DNA from 3 places in the Shewanella sp. GXUN23E genome. Region 3 is predicted to be linked to each of the others. Evidence: predicted binding sites of a transcription regulator. Region 3 holds the regulator's gene; each other region holds the start of a gene.
The links. The regulator LexA, encoded in region 3, represses DNA repair genes until DNA is damaged. The targets are predictions, from matches to a motif close to TACTGTATNNNNATACAGTA.

Region 1 (7,442 bases), on a different contig from region 3:
TGGGGAACAACGATTCTTTTTATACGAACATTAGATTGCAATATTGGTAATTTTATTCTGCACAGACTGACAATAGACTGGCCTAAATCATCAAATGAGCCAGATTGGAGCCAGGTATGTCAGAAGTATTGTTCGTAAAATCAAGCATTTTGGGAGATTGGTCGCAGTCTGGCCAGTTGCTGAATCATGCCGAATCTTTGTACCATGATAAAGGCGTCAGTGTGACGGTCCGGGATCTGGTTGCCAGCCCTTTGCCAGTGCTTGATGGCGAATTGGTGATGGGATTGCGGGGCGGAGATTCGCTCAGTGAGCGTCAACGCGAGGCGCTGGTATTGTCGGATGAATTGATTGCTGAAATCCAGGGGCACAATACTTTGGTGATAGCTGCGCCCATGTACAACTTTGGCGTACCTGTACAACTGAAAAGCTGGATAGACCTTATCTGTCGTGCAGGCGTGACATTTCGCTACACAGATACAGGTCCGCAGGGGCTCATTCAGGGCAAGAACGTCATCCTGGTGACGACCCGGGGCGGGATCCATCAGGGAGCGGCGACGGATCATGTTGTGCCCTACCTGAAGACTGTATTGAATTTTATAGGTATTAACGATATTGATGTCGTTTATGCCGAAGCATTAAACATGGATGGGGAACAGGCAAAGGCCAGCATGAAGCAGGCTGCAAACGAGCTGGAAGCCCTCATCAATCAGGCTGATTAAGCCTTTTTGGTTTCAGAGCCATTTATACCATCATCAACCCTGTTCAAAGTTAGTGTTACATTAATTCTGAACCTTGGCTCTACACGCTGCCCGAGTAATCGGGCAGCGTTTTTTCTTTCTGTCAGGCCAGAGTCGCCTTTAGCTGCTCCAGTGAGCCGCCGTTGGCCAACTGAGTAAAACCCTGCTCCCTGAGCAGATTGATTGCCATCTGTGCACGAATACCTTTGCCGCAATAGAAGATCCGTGGTGTTGATTTGTCAGTGATTTGCCGGGCCCAGTCGGCCAGTTGATCTAGGGGAATATTGCAGGCACCCGGATAGTGGGCCATTGCAAACTCCGCTTCTCCTCTGACATCGATAATCTGACATTGATTGCCGACCCATTGTCTACATGTTGCCGGACTGGTCAGCTCGACTTCAACGGGAGGTATGGATTGCATATCTCACTCCTTCATTGTTGGATACAGTGTTGTGATTTTTGATTAGATTATTCTAATGAATTGTTGGGTTCAAGCCGAAATTTGACCAAAAAAAAGGAGCCCAAGGCTCCTTTCAGGCAAAGTCAGTCTGTTACTGGGCCGTCAGCTGTGCCTTGAGCTTCTTTAATACCGCTTTGACTTTACGGCTGTTTTCCGGTCCCATGCGGATCATCAGTTTCTGAGCTGCAGGCAGTGCCTCCAGTTCAGGGTCCACAAATTGATAGTTAACACTGATGGTATTCAGTTCAATGGGATCTTCGATCACAGGTGCTGCCAGCATCTGGTCGATAGCCTGAGTCACCCGCTCGTTGAAGTCGGTATTCTGATATCCCAGCTCGTCGAACGCTTCATTCAGCAGTGGTTGCAGTTTGTCATAAGTGGCGACCAATTGCTGTTCATCCAGACTGGAAAGAAAATCGGCATACACATCGTATCTGTGGTAACTGTCCGGATTCAGATATGTCTTGTCAGTGATATCAGTGACGGTGAATATCTGGCTTGGGCCCTTGAGCGGGCTGACTTTTCTGGCCAGTTCCCCCTGAGCCAGATTGTCGACAAACACCACAAACTGGCGTGCCATATTCTGGGTAACCAGCAACTTGCTGATATCCATGCCATCAGCCAATTTCAGGGTTTTGTCTTCAATAAAAGTATCACTGTCATTCAGACTGGGCAGCGGCTCGCTCGCCGGTGCAGCCGGCGTCTGAGGTTCTGGCTGGGGATGGGGCACCGGCGTTGGTTCTGGCTCTGGTACCGCTTCTGCCACCGGCAGTGGCTCTGGTGGAGCCTGCTCCGGCAGGGTGATTTCCTCTACCGTAATTTCCGGCTCGGGAGCCGAGTCTTTGCTGAAATAGAAATACGCGCCGCCCGAGAGCAGCAGCACCAGGATTATTGCGATAATCGCGACGCCATTGGTGCCAGAGGATTTCTCCTGCGGGGCCAATCTGTCTTCATTATTGACTTGCATGTTACTTCCTTAGCTGTTGTGTCGGCCGCAGGCCATCACAGGTAATAAACTGAAAACACGCAAACTGCGGGATTTCATTCTGCCAAAATTCCCCAGGGATGCCTACCAGGGCTAACGGCAATTAATCTGCACTATTACGCCTGAACGAATTGTTCCCTGTCACCGAGCCAGCGATAGATGATGGCGTCGACATTGTCCGGTGCCTGTTCCATCACATGCCGTGCGAGTTTCTGTATATGCGGGATAAGCGCTTGATCCCTGACCAGATCAGCAATTTTCATATCGGCAATACCGGTTTGCTTGGTACCCAGCACTTCACCCGGTCCGCGGATCTCCAGATCCTGCTGGGCGATCACAAAGCCGTCGTTGCTCTGGCGCAGTACGCCCAGACGCTTGGTGGCGGTGACGGACAGCGGTGGTTTGTACAGCAGAACGCAGTGGCTGGCCACCGCGCCCCGGCCGACCCGACCCCGTAATTGATGCAGTTGTGCCAGACCCAGTCGTTCCGGGTTTTCGATAATCATCAAACTGGCATTGGGTACATCTACCCCTACTTCAATGACAGTGGTTGCCACCAAAAGGTTCAATTTACCGGCTTTGAATTCATCCATGACAGCCTGCTTGTCAGCCGCTTTCATGCGCCCGTGCACCAGGCCTATCTGCAGTTGCGGCAGCGCCAACTTCAGCTCCGCAGCTGTATCCTCTGCCGCCTGACACTCCAACACCTCGGACTCTTCAATCAGGGTGCAGACCCAATAGGCTTGGCGGTTATCATTCAGCGCCGCCTGCCTGACCCGCTCGATCACTTCCTGGCGACGGGAGTCGGCAATCGCGACAGTCGTAACTGGGGTGCGGCCCGGCGGCAACTCATCGATCACCGACGTGTCAAGGTCGGCATAGGCCGTCATCGCCAGGGTTCTGGGAATAGGTGTGGCGGTCATGATCAGCTGGTGTGGCTGGAATCCCTGACTGGCGCCTTTTTCCCTGAGCCCAAGTCGCTGATGAACACCAAATCTGTGTTGTTCATCAATGATGATCAGTGCCAGTTTGTGAAAGTTCACCTGTTCCTGAAAAATGGCATGAGTGCCCACCACCATGGCCGCATGACCTGAAGCGATGTCTTCCAGTGCCTGAGTTCTGGCCTTGCCCTTGAGTTTGCCCGCCAGCCAGCCGACGTGAATACCCAAAGGCTCAAACCATTGTTGAAAATTGGTGGCGTGCTGCTCGGCCAGCAGCTCGGTTGGCGCCATCATGGCGACCTGATAGCCGCTTTCAATTGCCTGCAGCGCGGCCATGGCGGCGACCAGGGTTTTACCAGATCCCACATCGCCCTGCACCAGTCGCATCATGGGCGTTGGCTTTTCAATATCTGTGGTGATGTCCTTCACTACCCTTTGCTGGGCGTTGGTCGGTTTGAAGGGTAACGACGCCAGAAATGGGGTGAGCAATTGGCCTGTGGCCCGCAGTACAACGGCTTTGTCCTGATTACTGCGCTGACGCAGCTTGAGCATGGACAGGTTGTGGGCCAGCAGCTCTTCCTGCACCAGTCGCAGCTGTGCCGGATGTTGCCCCTGCTCCAGTTGAAACACAGAAATATCCACCGGAGGCCGGTGCAGCAAACGAATGGCGTCAGCCAGGCTGATGCCACCGGGTTGCAGCGCTGGCGGCAACAGCTCCTGCAGATTATCGTCGCTGAGCATCGAGAGGGCCTGATCCGTGAGTTTTATCCAGCCAGCCTGCTTAACGCCCTCGGTAGTGGGGTAGACGGGAGTGAGAGTCTCCTGCAGTACCGGTGAGTCTCCGGGCTGGGTCAGTTTGTATTCCGGGTGGATGATTTCCAACTGATGCATGCCGGTACGGATTTCGCCATAAGCACGAATTGTCATACCGGTTTGCAGACCGTTACGCTGCGCCATGGAGAAATTAAAAAAACGCAGGGTCAGGGCGCCGGAATCATCACGCACATTGCAGATCAGCATGCGCTTGCGACCGTTGATTATCTGGGTCGACTGGATTTGTGCTTCAACGGTGGCATAGCTGCCGGGGATTAAATCGGCAATCGGGAAAATGCGGGTGCGATCTTCATAACGCGCAGGCAGATGAAACAGCACATCCTGAACTGTGTGGATACCCAGCTTGGCCAGTCGCTCAGCCATTTTGGCGGCGACACCTTTGAGTTCTGTAATGGGGATAAGATCCAGCCGCTGCAAGGCGTTAGCACTCAATTACTGTGAATTTATACATATACTATCAGACACTGGGCTCAAGGCAATGGCGTAAAAGCCATCACAGCCCGAAGGAGAGTCAATTCCGTCGCGGTATATAAAAAACGGGCGCCAGGGCGCCCGTTTCATTTGGTTTATCGTTTATACCAACCTCATTAATCGTTTGATTAATTCAGCACGTGTCAGGGATTCTGATTCAATGAACTTACCTCAAGCGCATTGAGCTCCCGCTGAAACAGATCAACGATTAAATGAAATTGGTATTACGCAGCATTGACCACCAGATAGCCAATATAACCAAGATAGGCGGCTAACATGACGGCACCTTCGCGGCGACCGATACGCAGACCGGTCCAGGCAAATGGCAGCAGCACCACTGCCAACGCCAGCATCACAGTGAAATCAAAGTTTTCCAGTCCGGCTGAAGATACCGGTTGCACCAATGCGGTGATACCAAGGATCCCCAGAATGTTGAACAGGTTAGAGCCGACGACGTTACCAATAGCGATATCGCTTTCCCCTTTCATGGCCGCCACTACAGAGGTCACCAGTTCAGGCATACTGGTACCAATGGCCACTATGGTGAGACCAATTACCACTTCGCTGACGCCGAATGCTTTAGCCAGTTCAACCGCACCATCGACAAACAGCACACCGCCACCAATCAACATGGCAATACCGGCAATGATAAACAGGGCTGACAGCGCCGGATGCTGGGGTGTGGTATCGACATCCAGCTCTTCATCACTGTTTTTGGAACTCATATAGCTGAAAGTGAGGTAGCTTAACAGCGCAATCACCAGAATCAGTCCATCGACAAAGCCCAGTTCTCCATCGAACAGCATGAACCAGAAAACCAGACTGGCGATAATCATCAGCGGAATATCGCGTTTCACCATTTGCGACTGTACCTGGATTGGGCGGATCAGTGCGGTCAGCGCCAGAATAAGGCCTATGTTGGCAATGTTGGAGCCGATGACGTTGCCCAAGGCAATGCCGGAGTTACCGGCCAGAGCTGACTTGAGGCTGACCGCCAGTTCAGGGGCGCTGGTACCGAAGGCAACGATAGTCAGACCGATAACCAGGGGGGTAATCCCCAGACGCAGCGCCACGGCACTGGCACCACGTACCAGTGATTCAGCACCAACGGTCAGAATAATAAAGCCACCGACTATGGCCAGCATTGTCATCATCATGATTTACATACACTCGATAAATATTAGGGTTGAAGCAACCACCCCGACATAGGGTCGGGGTGGAAGTGTTTATTGGAACAGATCGTCTGATACCGGCGTATCGTTGAACAGTTCCGTATCCGGTTGATGTTCAGTGGCATAATCTCTGGGTTGAGTGCCATCGACAAAATACTCAAACCGGGAGGTATAGTCTGTTTTGTGGGTCAGCTTACCGGTAGCCCGATCAATTCTCACCGAAATAATCCCTTCGGGTGGTGTGATCTGATGCTCAGGCGTACCTTCCAGAGCGTCTCGCATAAACTCATTCCATCCCGGACCGGCGGTTTTAGCACCGGATTCGGCTCCGGATATTTGATCTTTTGGACCATTTTCCCGCCAGGTGGTACGTCCCAGCTCACGGCTGTGATCGTCAAAACCAACCCAGAAGGTTGTCACCAGATCCGGTGTATATCCGCTGAACCAGGTATCACGAGACTCGTTGGTGGTACCTGTCTTACCGGCGATATCGTGGCGTTTGATCACCCGGGCCGCGCGCCAGGCTGTGCCATTCCAGCCGGTACCTTTACTCCAGTTACCGCCACCCCAAATGACGCTTTTAAGGGTATCGGTGATCAGGAAGGCATTTTGTTCAGAAATGACCTGTTTGGCATGACGGCTGTCCGGCGCATCGCATGAGGCCAGTGCCGTGGTTTCCTGCTCCAGCTGAGTGATTTCTGATTCATGCTGTGCCAGAGCTTCGGACTCACCGGCAACCACGCCGGCTTGGGTCAACTGTGCATTTTCACTCTTGTCAGCTACAGGTTTGCAGGCCAGTGTCGGATGAGACTTCTCAATGACCTTGCCCTCTGCATCCTGAACCCGATCAATGTAATAAGGCTCTACCAGATATCCACCGTTGGCAAATACCCCAAAGGCTGCCGCAACCTGCATAGGTGTTACTGAGGCTGAGCCCAGAGCGATAGATTCGTTGCGTGGCAGATCGGCGGCATCGAAGCCAAATTGCTCCAGTTTGCTGATGGTGTTGTCCAGTCCCACATGACGCATAGTTCGCACTGACATCACGTTGATCGATTGCGCCAGACCAATACGCAGGCGGGTTGGCCCCCCATAAACGTTGGGAGAGTTCTTCGGACGCCAGGCGATGCCCTGACTGATATCGGGCTCATTGATTGGCGCATTATTGATAATGGTCGCCAGCGTGTAGTCTCTCTCCAGCGCTGCAGCGTAGATGAAAGGCTTGATGTTGGAGCCCAATTGACGCTTGGCCTGAGTAATACGATTGTACTGACTTTGCTTGAAGCTGAATCCACCAACCAGCGTCCGAACGGCACCATCGTGGGGATCGAGCGATACTACGGCGCTGGAAACCTCAGGTATCTGAGCCAACTGCCAGATATCGCCATTTTGGCGAACCCAGATACGCTCTCCGACTTTAACAATTTGATCCGCGGTTTTTGGCAGTGGTCCCTGCTTCATGTCAGTGATAAAGCTGCGGGCCCAATTTAACCCCGCCCAGGGCAAGGTCAACGTGCTGCCATTGGCCAGCATCACTTCCGCCTGCTGATTATCAACTTTCACAACGGCTGCAGGTTCGAGTTCATTGACCGATTCCACTTTAGCCAGTTCAGTTAAAATGGTGGCGTCATCAGGACGCTTGCCAGTCCACAGCACCGCTGCTGGCCCCCGATAGCCATGACGTTCATCATAGGCATATACATTGTTGCGCAGCGCTTTTTGCGCCAGCTGCTGCAAACGGGAATCTATCGTGGTGTAAACGTCATAACCACCGGTATAGGCTTCCTCTTCCCCATATTTCTGCACCATATAATCCCGTACCATCTCTGAGATATAAGGGGC
Region 2 (7,442 bases), on a different contig from region 3:
GGTCACTTAACAGTTCCAAATCAGTCCCTGTATATCCTGCAGATTACTCAATTACCCGGCGGTATGGCGGCAGCGCATCCATCAATGAGGCACCATATCTTTTGCTGACAAGACGCCGGTCAAGGATCGTGATGCGACCATAATCCTGTTCTTTACGCAGCAATCTACCACAGCTTTGTACCAGCTTTCGTGACGCATCCGGGATAGTCAGTTGCAGAAACGGATTGCCACCTTTGAGCTTGATGTACTCGGCGTGGGCCTGCTCGACCGGCGAGGTTGGCACCGCAAACGGCAACTTGGTGACAATCAGATTGGTCAGGTAGTCGCCGGGCAGGTCAAGACCTTCGGAAAAACTGCCGGTGCCGAACAGAATGGAGCTTTCTCCTGCGTCGCATCTTTGCCTGTGTTTTTCAAGCAACTGCTGTCTTGGCGCCGAGCCCTGAACCAGCAATAGCTGCTTCAGTTTACCTTCCAGTAACTCAACGACCTTTTCCATCTGCCAGTAAGAAGCGAACAGCACCAGTGTGGCGGTTTCATCCTCGACCAGCTTAAGAATATGTTCGGCGAGCTCAGCGGTATACTGATCATCGGTAGGCTCAGTGCGCATTCGGGGCAAATACAGCGTTGCATTGTTTTCAAAATCAAAGGGCGACTGCAGCGCCAGATATCGGCTGCCATCATTCAGCGATAAACCCACCTGATGGGCGAAATGTTCAAACCGATTGAGGGCTCTTAAGGTTGCGCTGCAAAGTACCACTCCGGCGGCCTTTTCCCACAGCATCGACTCCAGCATAAAGCCGACTTCAATGGGGGAGGCACACCAAAGATAATCGACCTGTTTGCCCCCGGTAAGTTGCTCGACCCAGCGCGCCAGTGGCGCGCCTTTGCTGTTATCTTCTCTGGCGACCATTTTCCACAGCTTGGCCAGATTCTCCAGCCGTTGCAGCATAAAGCCACATTCTGTCATCAAAGTATCAGCCTGATGTTTGGGCAGCTCGCCATCCTTAATGGCTTCCGTCAGTACCGATTGCATCTTGTTGAATTGTTTGAGTGCTAGGTTGGAGCTGGTGGCCAGATTCTCCGTCAGCGGTTTGATGACGTCAGGCAATTTTCCATGCTCAAATCGCAGCCTGCCTTCACTGTTGGCAAACTGACTGGCCTGAGTGTCGCAGTAATTTGCCATTTGATTGAGCAAGGTGGTGAGATCGGCTGCATAGTCCTGCAGCATTTGTACCGGTGAGATGATGTGGGTGGTCTTGAGCTGATTTTGCAGTTTTGCACTCAGCTTGATCATCTTTTCCAGCCAGTCAGTGGCTCCCCGCAGGGTTGCCTGGGCACTGGAAAAATCCCGGGCAACGATGGGCAGGTGGTGCGCTTCGTCGATCACATAATACATATCCTCTGGGTCAGGCAGAATGATCCCGCCCCCCAGTTCAAGATCGGCGAACAGCAAACTGTGGTTGGCAATCAACACATCCCAGGAGTCCACATCTTCTCTGGCCTTATGAAATGGGCAGTTTCTGTGACTGGCATTCTGGCGATGGCAGCTGTGTTTGTCACAGGCGATCTGTTGCCACAGGTGATCCGGAATGGGAGTCTTGAGTGTATCGAGCTCACCGTTCCAGCGCCCTTCGTGATAATCCTTGAGCAACGTCTGCAGCATATCTACCTGGCTTTGATCCGGCTTGGTTTGCCACATGGCCATTTGCATGCCGTTGTCACCGCCGATCAACATTTCCAGTTTCGCCAGGCACACGTAACGCTGGCGTCCCTTTACCAGTCCAAATTTAAAATCAAGACCAGAATGCTGCAGGAAAAACGGCAGATCTTTGTGCAGCAACTGCTCCTGCAACGCTACTGTGGCAGTCGCGATACACACCTTTTTTTTGCTGGCCAGTGCCAGAGGAATGGTACCCAGAATATAAGACAGTGACTTACCGATACCGGTACCGGCTTCCACTACTATGATGCGTCTGTGTTTGTCATATTCCCCGGCCAGAGTTTTGGAAATTTCGGCCACCATATAGTTCTGCTCCCGTCTGGAACGGAAGTTAGGCAGCGCCGAAGCAATGGCTTTGTAGATGGTTCGGATTTGGGTTTTGACGTTGTCAGACAGCATGCGGGCAATTGGTGGTGGAAAGTGCTGTATAGAATAACAGTAAACTTCGTTGGCGGGAATGACAGAAGTCGCTGGCTGTTACTCAGGCCAACAGCTGACAATGGCGCCTCAGCGGAAACGCCACGGGGATTGTTTATCGGATGCATGGCGGCCGGACAGACTCAGACGCTATTTCCCTGATTTGGCTGAGCGACTGCTGCTTGAGCTGAAACCATCAGGTAAATTGGATTCATTGGATTACGGGATATTTTATAGCGCACTACTTCGGCAAAAGAGTACCTGTCTACGCTATCCGCGCAATCGAGTTTCGCCGCTCCATCCGTTTCATCCGTATGTGGCGGGAGCCATGATAGACTCAGTTCAAATATCCGCGTCAGAGTCCCGATGAAACCTGATTCTTCACAAATGCAAATATTGACCGCCAGAGTACTCACCCGTCACCGGGTCCAGCGAGTTGATGCCTGGTGTTTACAGTATATGGTGCAAACGCCTGATGGTCCGGCGGTATTGGAAGTGCCGCAAGCCGATTATGTGGCCTTTTGCCATCAATCTGATGTTGGTCGGCTGCAGGCATTGGGGGCTCGCATTAACCAAATCAGGAACCTGAATTTACAGAGTTTTGCCTTGCAGCCCGTGGCCGCCCTTTATTGCAGTGAACATCGGGCAATGGCTGAGTTGGCAAGAATGGCGACTGATGCCGGTATTGCATTGTTCGAAGCGGATACTCGTCCGCAAACCCGGTATTTGACCGAGCGATTCATCAACCTTGATTTACAGGCTCAGGTATTGCGTTTGGCAGATATAGGCCGTTTACCCTGTTATCAGCTGCTGCGGGCGAAAGCTGCCTCGCTTCAAATGGAACACTCTGCCGTTTCATTTGATCTTGAGTGCAGTCCCTCAGGAGAGTTGTACTCGGCGGGTTTTTATTCCGACGCTCACGCCGCCGTGCTGATGGTGGGTGAGGGAGCGACCACTCACTCAGTGAGCAGTCAGTCCGGAGAATCCATTCGCTGTGACGTCAGTTGGTTCGCCGATGAGTACGCACTGCTGAAGGGGATTGAGCGATGGTTTATTGACCATGATCCCGATTTTATTATCGGTTGGGCCGTGGTGACCTTCGACCTGGCGTTGCTGTATCGCAGGGCAAAACTGTACGGGATGTCCTTGCAGCTGGGGCGTGGTCAAACGTTATTGGGCTGGAAAATTGCAGACACCTTCCGACCTGAAACTCTGGATCTCCCCGGGCGGGTGGTGTTGGATGGCATCGACTGGCTCAAAGCGGCGTTTTACCGGTTTGACAGCTACTCGCTGGAGAATGTGTCAAGAGAACTGCTTGGAGAAGGGAAAGCCATTGATAAGGTTGATGATCGGGGAGGTGAAATTGAACGCATGTTCGTTCACAACAAGTCAGCACTTGCTTACTACAATCTCACCGATTGTCGTCTGGTGTGGGAGATCTTCAAAAAAACACAGTTAGTTGAATTTGTACTGGCGCGCTCACGAATGACCGGGCTGGAGCTGGGGCGGGTTGGGGCGTCGGTGGCTGCCTTTAATCATCTGTACCTGCCTCATCTGCACCGTGCAGGCTATGTTGCACCGCATATGTCCCCTTTTGACGGGCTGGAGAGTCCAGGGGGATATGTCATGGACTCACTGCCCGGTTTATACCGGGATGTGCTGGTACTGGATTTCAAAAGTTTGTATCCCTCCATTATCCGGACCTTTCTGATTGACCCCAAGGGACTGATAGAAGGACTGCAGCTGAATGAGCTTGATACGGTTGCCGGTTTTCTCGGTGCGCGTTTCAGTCGAAAATCACCCATTCTGCCAGCGCTTATTGCCAATCTGGCAGCAATGCGTGAGCAAGCCAAATCGGCTGGTAATGGCCCTTTATCCCAGGCGATAAAAATCATCATGAATTCGCTATATGGGGTGTTGGGCTCAAGAGGTTGTGTTTTTCATGACGCCAGGTTGGCCAGTTCGATTACCATGCGTGGCCATGAAATAATGAAACAGACCAAAGCCTGGATTGAGGAGGCGGGTTTTACGGTTATCTATGGTGACACGGATTCAACATTTGTATGGGTAAAGGATTCCAGGCTGCCGATGGCGCAGGTGGGGCGCCAGCTGGTTGACAACATCAATCAGCAATGGCGTAAAAGGTTGCAACATGAATTTCAATTGGAGAGTTGGTTGGAGCTGGAGTTTGAGTGTCATTACCGTCAGTTTTTTATGCCGACGCTTAAGGGCTCTGAACTTGGCAGCAAAAAGCGCTATGTGGGTCTGAAGCAGGAGCTTGGCGAGGATACGCTGATATTTAAGGGGATGGAGCAGGTTCGCAGTGACTGGACACCCTTGGCCAAAACTGTGCAGCTGGAGTTGTACCGGCGATTGTTTGCCGGTGAGTCACCTGATGCCTATCTACGGGATATTGCGACACAGCTCTACTCAGGCAAGCTGGATGAACAGCTTATTTTTACCAAGCGATTGAAACGAAACGCAGCTGATTATACTGCCAGGGCGGCTCCCCATGTTAAAGCGGCGGAGTTGTTGGCGTTACGTTCAGGAAATGCAGCATATGCACGGCGTGGTGCAAAAATACGTTATGTGATAACAGTTCAGGGGGCCGAACCTATCGAATATCTTAGCGCTGCCATTGATTATAACTATTATCTGCAACGTCAATTGAAATCTGTTGCAGAACCGGTACTGCAAGTTTTGGAGTTAAATTACGACAAAGTTGTCTCATCTCAGCTCGTGTTAATTTAGTGATTAAATATATAGCTCGTGTTTTAACCGTGTTTTGCAAAAGTTAAAAACGCTATTTCTTAATGTTTTTTCATTATAAAAGTGATACATGGCGCAAGTTTTTGCTAAATCCAACTTGGGTGCTGTCAAAGTGTCTTGCTAATCTGCTGCACGTCTAGGATAGAAAAATAACAACGGAGTGTAATACGCAGATTGAATACTAATAGGTTAGGCACAGATGAACAAAACACTCATCGCAACTGCACTTGCAGCACTTACCGCAGCGCCAGCTGTTTCCGCTGTTGAACTCTACAAAGACGCCAACAATGATGTGACCCTGGGTGGTTACGCCGGTGTTCGTATCCTGAACACTCAAGGCGAAACTGAACTGGTGAACGGCAGCTCACGTATTAATTTTAACTTCAAGCACAAGCTGAGCAATGGCTGGAATGCATACAGCACCCTGGAATGGGGTGTTAACCCATTCGGTGATACCACTCTGGTATACAACAACGACAGCCAGTTCGACGCTCACAGCAGCGATTTCCTGAGCAACCGTCTGGCATTCATCGGCCTGAGCCATGACAAGTACGGCAGCATCTCTTTTGGTAAGCAGTGGAGCGCGTACTACGACACCGTAGTGGGTACTGACAACGGCCTGGTATGGGGCGGCAGTGCTTCTGGTGTTTACACCTATGAAGGCAACGGCGCAATCAACGGCGTAGGTATGGCTGATAAAGCAGTTCAATACCGTAACAGCTTTGGCGATTTCAGCTTTGCTCTGCAGGCTCAGCTGCAACAGAACCAGATTGACGCAGTAGACGGCGGAAATGGTGTTAACCCATTCCCACCTAAGACTTACGCTGCAGGCACCGCAGCTGCCAAGACTGGTCTGGCATCTCTGGAATACAATAACACCTATGGTGCATCTGCCACTTATACCCTGATGGATAAGCTGGCTCTGTCTATCGGTGGTAACACCGGTAAATTTGAAGCAACCCGTGTAGGTGGCAGCAAGTTTACTGAAACTGATTACATCTATGCAGTTAGCGCAACATGGGGCAGCCTGGGTGAAGAAGGCCTGTTCGCATCTGCTAACTACAACAAAAACCAGTGGCATCAGACTGACAAGAACGGCTATCTGATCCCATCTGCTTATGGTGTTGAAGCATTCGTTTCTTACAATCTGGGTAATGGTTTCCGTCCATACGCAATGTATAACCGTCTGGAAGCTGATGGCACTTATAACACTGGTGCTGACGCAGTAACCAAGAACATCATGCAGTACGCTGCAGCCGGTGTTGAGTTCAAGTGGGACAGCAGCATCATGATGTACGTTGAAGGCAAGTATGACTTCAGCGACTATGTTCAGGGTGGCGTTAAATCAGAAGGCGACAACGCTCTGGCTGTAGGTATCCGTTACACTTTCTAAGGTGTAAGCAGATTATCTGCCAAGTGAATTAGCATACTAAGCCCGACTTAATGAGTCGGGTTTTTTTATCTTCAAATTTAGTCCGAAATAAATTATTCCCTCTCACGGCATCGATAGCGCGGAATACTGGTGCAAGTAATCTGTACCCAATTCTTTACATGGGCAAGGTATCTAAAAGCCCATTCCCCATTGCATTTACTGCTTTTTTTCAAACCTAACCTCAACGAATTAACTTGATATTTTTCGAAGTAAATTTGTACTACAGAAATGATACTAATGTTGCGAAATTGTTCCTTATGTGATTTTATCGTTGTCACGAGTCAGGGCTTGCGATGGGTCTTGGCTTGAGTAATACAATAAATCGTCGTCCAGGGAGATAGACACAATGTTGAAGAGCAAAATTTTGGCTAATGCAGTGCGTGTAGCGCTGATTAGTGGTGCCGCAACGGCAGTATTCACCGTACCAGCTGTATCAGCAGCTGAAGGTGGTGAGAAAATAGAACGAATTGAGGTGACAGGTTCATCGATTAAGCGTACCGACATTGAAGGTGCCCTGCCGGTGACAGTGATCAGTAAGGAAGATATTGTTCGCTCCGGCGCTGTTGATACGGCAGAATTGATTCAGCAACTGCCCTCTATGCAAGGCTTTACCGTTTCTGCAGACTCAGTAGGTGGTGGTGGTGGTGGTTATCAAACAGCCTCAATCCATGACTTGGGGGCTTCATATACTCTGGTTTTGATTAATGGTCGACGTTTGGCGCCGTCCACTTCAGGCTCAACTATTGATTTGAATAGTATTCCTTTAGCAGCCATTGAGCGTGTCGAAGTGTTGACAGATGGAGCCTCTGCACTCTATGGCTCTGATGCTATTGCTGGGGTGGTAAACTTCATTCTTAAAGAAAACTACCAAGGGGTTCAGCTCCAAGGACGTTATGATAAACCACAGGAAAGTGGTGGCGAAAGCTGGAATGGCAGTATAACTGCGGGTCTGGGTGATTTTGAAACCGATGGTTATAACATCATGATTGCCTATACCCATGACGATCAAAGTCAATTGGCGTCGAAGGATCGCGATTTTGCCAAAACGGGTATGATTCCATTTAATGTCAATGGACAGGACTATTTCTTCTTTAACGGCTCAGG
Region 3 (7,442 bases):
CGCCGGGCAGGCCGGCACCATTAGGCTGATGACAAGCAGCGCAGCGAGCCAGATAAACCTGTTCGCCTTGAGTCATCAATTCTTCTTTGGAAAGAGTTTGGCTGAGTGCCGCCTCGGCCTGAGCCGCGGCAGTCGATGCGGCTTGCTTCTGCGCCGTGACCCACGCAGCAAACTCGGCTTCCGGCATAGCCTGAACAACGATAGGCATAAAGCCATGATCTTTACCGCACAACTCAGCACACTGGCCTCGATAGGTTCCAGGCTGCTCGATTTTGGTCCAGGCCTCGTTGATGAAGCCGGGATTTGCATCTTTTTTAACGGCAAAAGCAGGTACCCACCAAGAATGAATTACGTCTTCAGAGGTCACCAGAAAGCGGATTTTTTTATTGGTGGGCAACACCAGAGGTTTGTCCACTTCAAGCAGATAATGGGGATCTTTCGGAGCCTGATTGTCGATTTGATCTCTGGGGGTCGACAATATCGAAAAGAATTCGATGTCTTCATCAAAATATTTGTAGTGCCATTTCCACTGAGAGCCGGTAACCATCACAGTAATATCGGCATCGCTGGTGTCCTCCATGGCAATTAAGGTTTTGGTGGCAGGTATCGCCATACCAATCAGGATCAGGAATGGGATCAGGGTCCAGATTATTTCAACTTTAGTGCTTTCGTGAAATTGTGCCGGAACGGCACCTTTGGATTTACGGTGATTGAGCATGGAATAAAACATCAATCCAAATACAATCACGCCAATGGCACAGCAGATCAGCAAAATAGTCATATGCAGGTCATAGACTTTATTGCTGATTTCTGTGACCCCCTGGGTCATATTGAGCGGCAATTCCGATGCCGTCAGTGCAGGGGCAAACAGCCCTACTAAAAGATACAGCCAATGCTTCAAAAGACATCTCCTCTGTATAATTGCAACCGCAACTACAAAGAAGAGTCACACAGTAAATCTCTGCTCTATGTTAACTCTTCGGTTCCCACAAAAAGCAATGAGACTGTTAGTGTATTCGGCACCGCGCTTCATTTGAACACGGTATACCGACAGCAAAACGACACACTAATCGCCGTCCATTTGACTTTAATTCTGCTACCAACTTCTTCCGGTCAGTTTTATTAGAGGAGAGTTGGGCAGAAAATTTGCCCTTTAAATTTACATTACTTGCTGCGCAAATATTGATCAAGCTCAAGGCGCAAATGAAATTTTTCAGGGGAATATAAACGGTTAGGCCCCTATCAAGGGGCCTGGTGGGAAAATACAGACTGAGTGCTCAGTGAAAGTTTTGCAATTTTACCGTGTTGATCAAACGGTGCTCATGTCTGAATTGTGAGTGAGCATTCACATCTTCAATTAACCATCCTATTGCTCTGGCGCTTTTGGCAACCAATTGCAAGCGGCGTTGATCCCTTTCATCAAGAGGCGAACTCCAAGCTATCACTGCACTGGACGTACCACTTGTCAGTGCTCTTTCCATCGCCCATAAGGTTTCAACTTCATCTCTGCCACGAACCAGCAGGATTCTGTCCATACGCACACCGGCCTTCGCTAATAGCTGACGATATTCGAACTTGGGAGCATTGATAAGAACAATCCAGCGGCCCTGCTGACTCAGTTGTGCCAGTTGAGGAGCACAGCTGTGCAACTCACTCAGCCCGCGATTTTCACTTTGCAGTGTCAGGATCCGTCCTGCGTCGCTGTCACTGCTGTGAGAGCGCCACAAGCCTGGATGGCGGGGGGCAGTGCCGACGAGTTTGTTCATAGCCAGTCTCCATTGCGAATGACTCCAACAGCCAAACCCTCAATGGTTAGGTGTTGGCAGGTCAGATCTACCTTGATAGGGCTGTAGGCAGCATTTTCAGCGTGCAAATAAACGACATTGCCTTTCTTTTCGAAGCGCTTGACGGTGACATCGTCTTCCACTCTGGCGACTACAACCTGTCCGTTGCGGGCATCCTGTACTTTATGGACTGCCAGCAAGTCGCCTTCCAGAATGCCGATATCTTTCATACTGTCACCGCGCACCCGCAGCAGAAAATCAGCATGGGGATGGAACATGGCAGGATCAACCTGATAGTAATTTTCCACATGTTGCTGCGCCAGAATGGGTTCGCCGGCAGCAACCTGCCCGATCAATGGCAACCCAGGGTCGTCATTTTGTGCTTCTTCCTGAGGCAGACGAATGCCTCTGGAGGTGCCGGGCATGATCTCGATGTAGCCCTTTTTGGCCAGGGCCTTAAGATGCTCTTCAGCCGCATTGGCGCTGCGGAAACCCAATGTTGAAGCGATTTCTGCTCTGGTAGGGGGCATGCCTGTATCGGCAATGTTGCGTTTAATCAGCTCAAGAATTTCGGCTTGGCGTGGCGTCAGCGGTCTCATGTCGGTCCCTGTTTTTTCATACAGTACCTGTCAGTATATACAGTATTTTTTGCAGTGCAAGTATTGTTCAATTCTGTTAGTTGAGAGTGCGTGGCGCTGGGCGGGTTATGTCTGATATTCTATGTCACAATTCAATGTGATGTAGATTGCAGCAAATAATGTCCAAACAAGACTCTTTTTGGTTGAAATCCCTCAGGTGGATCCAGGATAAGCTGGTTCACACTATTACCGTGCCACAGCGCCCGTTCGATGATCTGAATCTGGATCCCGAGCGGCCGATGATTTATGTCCTGAAGACATCGTCCTTCAGTGATATGAACGTGTTGCTGAATATCAGCCAGCAGTTGGGGTTGCCCAGTCCAAACGAACCTTTGATGTTGAAAGGGCGAATGATCCCAAGAGTGGTGTGTCTGGAAGGTGCCAAACCGCTGTTTGGTCGCAGAGCGGGCAACGAACCGTTCCTTGAGGCGTTTACCCAGTTGCTGGAATTACACCGTCAGGACAGTGAGCTGGATGTGCAGTTGGTTCCTGTGAGTCTGTTTTGGGGACGGACTCCGGGTAAAGATGATGACACCATGAAGGCTGCAGTGCTTGAACGCGAAGACCCGAGTTGGTTGCGCAAAGCCCTGATGATTCTGTTCCTTGGGCGTCACAACTTTATTCAGTTTTCCAATGCAGTATCTCTGCGCTATATGGCAGATGAGCACGGCACGGATCAGTCCATTGCTCACAAGCTTGCCAGAGTCGCCAGAGTGCACTTCCGTCGTCAGCGTAAGGTGATGACAGGACCTGCGCTGCCTAACCGTCAGGCGTTGTTCCATTCGTTGCTGAATGCTGAAAATATCAAGCGGGCTATTGAAGAAGAGGCCGCATCCAAGCAGATTTCCGAAGCTGAGGCGAAAGCCCGCGCCATTGAGTATATGGATGAAATCGCGGCGGACTATTCTGACTCGCTGGTGCGCATCGCTGAGCGTATTTTGACTTGGTTGTGGAATAAATTGTATAAGGGCATCAATATCAAAGGTGCCGAGCATGTACGCCAGTTACATCATGATGGCCATGAAATTGTCTATGTGCCTTGCCATCGCAGCCATATGGATTATTTGCTGCTGTCTTACATTCTGTACTTTCAGGGCATGGTGCCTCCGCACATTGCGGCCGGTATCAATCTGAACTTCTGGCCAGCCGGTCCTATGTTCCGCCGTGGTGGCGCATTTTTCATCCGTCGCAGTTTCAACGGTAATAAGCTTTATACCGCAGTGTTCCGCGAGTATCTGGATCAGCTGTTTGCCAAAGGCTATTCGGTAGAGTATTTCACCGAAGGTGGTCGCTCACGTACCGGTCGTTTGTTGGTACCTAAAACCGGAATGCTGGCGATGACGGTCAACAGTGTATTGCGCGGTATTGAACGCCCGGTGACTTTGGTGCCTGTGTATCTGGGGTATGACCATGTAATGGAAGTGGCTACATATCACAAAGAACTCAGTGGTAAGAAGAAGGAAAAAGAGTCGGTTTGGCAGGTGTTTGGTGCCATTCGAAAATTGGGTAACTTCGGCCAGGGTTATGTAAATTTCGGTCAGCCTATCAATCTGCAGAATTTTCTTACCGAGAATGTGGCAGATTGGCGAGAGCAGTTGGCAAATGAACCTGAAAGCAAGCCCAGTTGGTTGACGCCTGTGGTGAATCAGCTGGCCACCAGAGTCATGACCAATATCAATGATGCCGCTGCGGCCAGTGCCGTTACGCTGAACAGTGCGGTATTGCTTGCTGCAGAGCAAAATGCACTTGAGCGGAATCAACTGGAAAAGCAACTGGATCTCTACCTGAAGTTGCTTAAAGGTGTGCCTTACACCGGCTATATGTCTGTCGTTGAGGGAGATGGCCAGTCGCTGGTGGATCAGGGGCTGGAATTGAAAAAACTGGTGCAGGAATCTGACGGACTGGGAGATATTGTCAGAATTGACCCGGTGCATACCCTGTCGATGACATACTATCGCAATAACATCATTCACTTGCTGATTGTACCTGCGTTGATTGCCAACTGCCTGACCCGTTATGAGGCCTGCTCCAGAGATTCAGTGCAGGATACAGTGAAGGAGTTCTATCCTTTGCTTGAGGCAGAGCTCTTTATGGGAATTGATGATCTGACCGGATATGTCGACAGGCTGCTGAGTGAGTTTGTTGAAGAGGGATTGATCTCAGGTGAAACGGTTTATCAGGTCAATCAGGGTAAAATCAATATGCTGCTGTTGCTCAGTGGCCTTATCAGCGAAACCATGCAGCGTTACGCCATTATCTTTAATCTGCTGGCGTCCCGTCCTGCTATTGAGCGGGCCGAGCTGGAAGCAGAAAGTCATCTGTTGGCGCAGCGTCTTGGGGCTTTGCACGGGGTGACCGCTCCAGAGTTTTATGACAAGAAGCTGTACGGTACGCTGAGTGTTCGTCTCAAGGACCTGGGTTATCTGGCCGGTAAGGCGAAGCCTGAGGTCATTGAGCGGGTTCGCAATCATTCAAACAGCTTGTTGCGGTCGTCGGTCAGGCAGACTATTGTCGAGGCCGTTGCTGCCGAACATTAACGGATCTGCCATACCTCTGGTATGGCCTTGAATCAAGAAAACGCCTGCCCTGCAGGCGTTTTTTATCGCTGAACAGAATAACGGAAGATAATTATGGCGAATCATATGAATGCGGCCCCCGGCGGAAAATCTTTGTTGGGAGGCGCGATGATTATTGCCGGGACGACTGTCGGTGCCGGCATGTTCTCCCTGCCGGTGGTCAGTGCCGGTATGTGGTTTGGCTATGGGGTAATCTTGCTCATCGGCATCTGGTTTATCATGTTGATGTCTGGTTTGCTGCTGCTGGAGGCTAATCTTCACTTCGAACCTGGCGCCAGCTTCGATACGTTAACCCGCGAAACGCTGGGACGATTCTGGAGAATTGTCAGCGGGGTGTCGATTGCTTTTGTGTTGTATATTTTGACATACGCCTACATCAGTGGTGGTTCATCTATCGTTAACCACAGTCTCGACAACCTGGGCATCCATCTTCCTCAAAGCGTGGCCGGGCTGGTATTTGCCGGCGTTCTGGCATCCATAGTGATGATCAGCACCAAGGCGGTTGACCGCATTACTACCGTGATGTTGGGAGGCATGATAATTACTTTCTTCCTGGCCATTGGTAATCTGCTGATCGAGATAGAACCGGCAAAATTACTGCAACCAGATGGTGAGGCTGTGTATGCGCCTTACATTCTGGCAGCCCTGCCTTTTGGGTTAGCCAGCTTTGGTTATCATGGCAACGTGCCCAGCCTGGTTAAATATTATGGGCATGCAGCGTCGACCATCATTAAAGCGATTTTTGCCGGTACTTTTCTTGGCTTGGTGATTTATATCTGCTGGTTGGTTGCGACCATGGGAAATATCAGCCGAACCGGCTTTATTGAGATTATTGCTCAGGGGGGCAATATGGGCGTGCTGGTTGGCGCACTCCAGCAGGTGATGGCTCAGCAATGGCTGAGCAGCATGTTGACGCTGTTTGCCAATCTTGCGGTGGCTTCGTCATTTTTGGGAGTGACGCTGGGGCTGTTTGACTATCTGGCTGACTTGTTTGGATTTGACGACAGCATGGCGGGACGCAGTAAGACCGCCATGGTGACCTTTGTTCCTCCGACGTTGATGGGTGTGCTGTTCCCCAACGGCTTTTTGGTTGCAATCGGCTTTGCTGCGCTGGCAGCCTGTATCTGGGCGGTGATCGTTCCCGGACTGATGGCCTATCAAACCCGTAAAATGTTTCCGGATAGCAAAAGCTTCAGAGTGCCGGGCGGTACATTGGTGATTATTCTGGTGATCGCTTTTGGTGTGCTGACAGCAACCTGTCATTTGTTGGCTATGGCAAAGCTGCTGCCAGTATATGGTTGAAATCTTTTTGGCATTGTATTGACATCGTTTTAAACATCAGTAACTTATGGGTATGTCGCGGGTGTAGTTCAATGGTAGAACGGAAGCTTCCCAAGCTTTTAATGTGGGTTCGATTCCCATCACCCGCTCCAGATATGAATAAGGGCGCCTATTGGCGCCCTTATTCATTTTTATCCGTGGGTCGTGGCTTATACTTTGGCCTGCGGAGTAACATCCCGCGCCGCAATAAAACCATAGAATATATAGCCAAACAGAGTCAGGATGGCGCCGTAGAATACGGCCTCTTCACCGCAGGCATACACTCCATAGATACTGTAGACCACAGCCAGTGTGCCGACGACTGAACCAATCTGGTATTCCTTGCTGCTGACATTATTACTGCGAAGTATGACTTCGAGACCGGTCAGCGACAGTATGTATGGCACCATGTTAATAAATACTGCCAGGTTGACCAGAACGTTGAACTGCTTCACCAAAGTAGGCGAAATGGTCATCACCGCCAATGCCAGTTCCAGTACAAGCATGATCAGCATGCCCTTGATAGGAGCATTGTCTTTACTGACTTCACCAAAGATTTTTGGAAACAGCTTGATATCAGCCGCTGCTCTGGATACCTGAGCGTTGGTAAACTGCCAGCCCAACAGCGAGCCGATACAGGCGATTACCGCCAGCGCGGTAATGACCAACCCTATTTCCTTGTTGAACATGAAGGTATAAACCAAGCCAAATGGTGCATCTGACTTGGCGAGCTCAGCATTGGGGACGATGCCCTGAATCACAGCTGTCGAGGCAATGTACACGATGGCGGTGAAACTGGTTGCCAGCATACAGGCCAGTGGCACGTTTTTCTGTGGATTCTCCACCGTGCCTGAGTTTGCCCCGGCTGATTCAATACCCAAAAATGCCCACAAAGTCAGCGCAATCCCTGAGGAAATGGCATCCATGGTGGTCATTTGGTGGGGATTCCACGCTTCGCTAAACAGCTTGGGATCGAACCAGAACCAGCCTATCACCGACAGTCCAACCACTGGAATGATGATACCCCAAACGGTAAATGCAGATATCTGACCGGTGATTTTTGGACCTTTGAAGTTGGCTATCATGGTCACAATCAGGATGGCGACAACGCCGACAAAGGTATT

Region 1: recG (ATP-dependent DNA helicase RecG) is a predicted target of LexA. The motif match lies at 4,391-4,410, and genes of this name have one in related genera.
Region 2: dinG (ATP-dependent DNA helicase DinG) is a predicted target of LexA. The motif match lies at 2,142-2,161, and genes of this name have one in related genera.

What each region holds. Positions count from the first base shown of each region.
Region 1 is NZ_JBOZWP010000024.1:13,729-21,170, reverse strand. Features, by position in the region: gene ACRRUX_RS17335 (FMN-dependent NADH-azoreductase) at 117-719, shown strand; gene ACRRUX_RS17330 (rhodanese-like domain-containing protein) at 841-1,158, opposite strand; gene ACRRUX_RS17325 (DUF3014 domain-containing protein) at 1,289-2,164, opposite strand; gene recG (ATP-dependent DNA helicase RecG) at 2,299-4,389, opposite strand; gene ACRRUX_RS17315 (calcium/sodium antiporter) at 4,653-5,582, opposite strand; gene ACRRUX_RS17310 (penicillin-binding protein 1A) at 5,655-7,442, opposite strand, start outside.
Region 2 is NZ_JBOZWP010000021.1:2,178-9,619, reverse strand. Features, by position in the region: gene ACRRUX_RS16145 (sulfite exporter TauE/SafE family protein) at 1-19, opposite strand, end outside; gene dinG (ATP-dependent DNA helicase DinG) at 44-2,119, opposite strand; gene ACRRUX_RS16135 (DNA polymerase II) at 2,504-4,888, shown strand; gene ACRRUX_RS16130 (porin) at 5,106-6,299, shown strand; gene ACRRUX_RS16125 (TonB-dependent receptor) at 6,685-7,442, shown strand, end outside.
Region 3 is NZ_JBOZWP010000003.1:42,191-49,632, reverse strand. Features, by position in the region: partial or broken gene coxB (cytochrome c oxidase subunit II) at 1-901, opposite strand, end outside; gene ACRRUX_RS03970 (cell division inhibitor SulA) at 1,278-1,766, opposite strand; gene lexA (transcriptional repressor LexA) at 1,763-2,383, opposite strand; gene plsB (glycerol-3-phosphate 1-O-acyltransferase PlsB) at 2,542-4,959, shown strand; gene mtr (tryptophan permease) at 5,053-6,300, shown strand; tRNA gene ACRRUX_RS03950 (tRNA-Gly) at 6,358-6,431, shown strand; gene potE (putrescine-ornithine antiporter) at 6,489-7,442, opposite strand, start outside.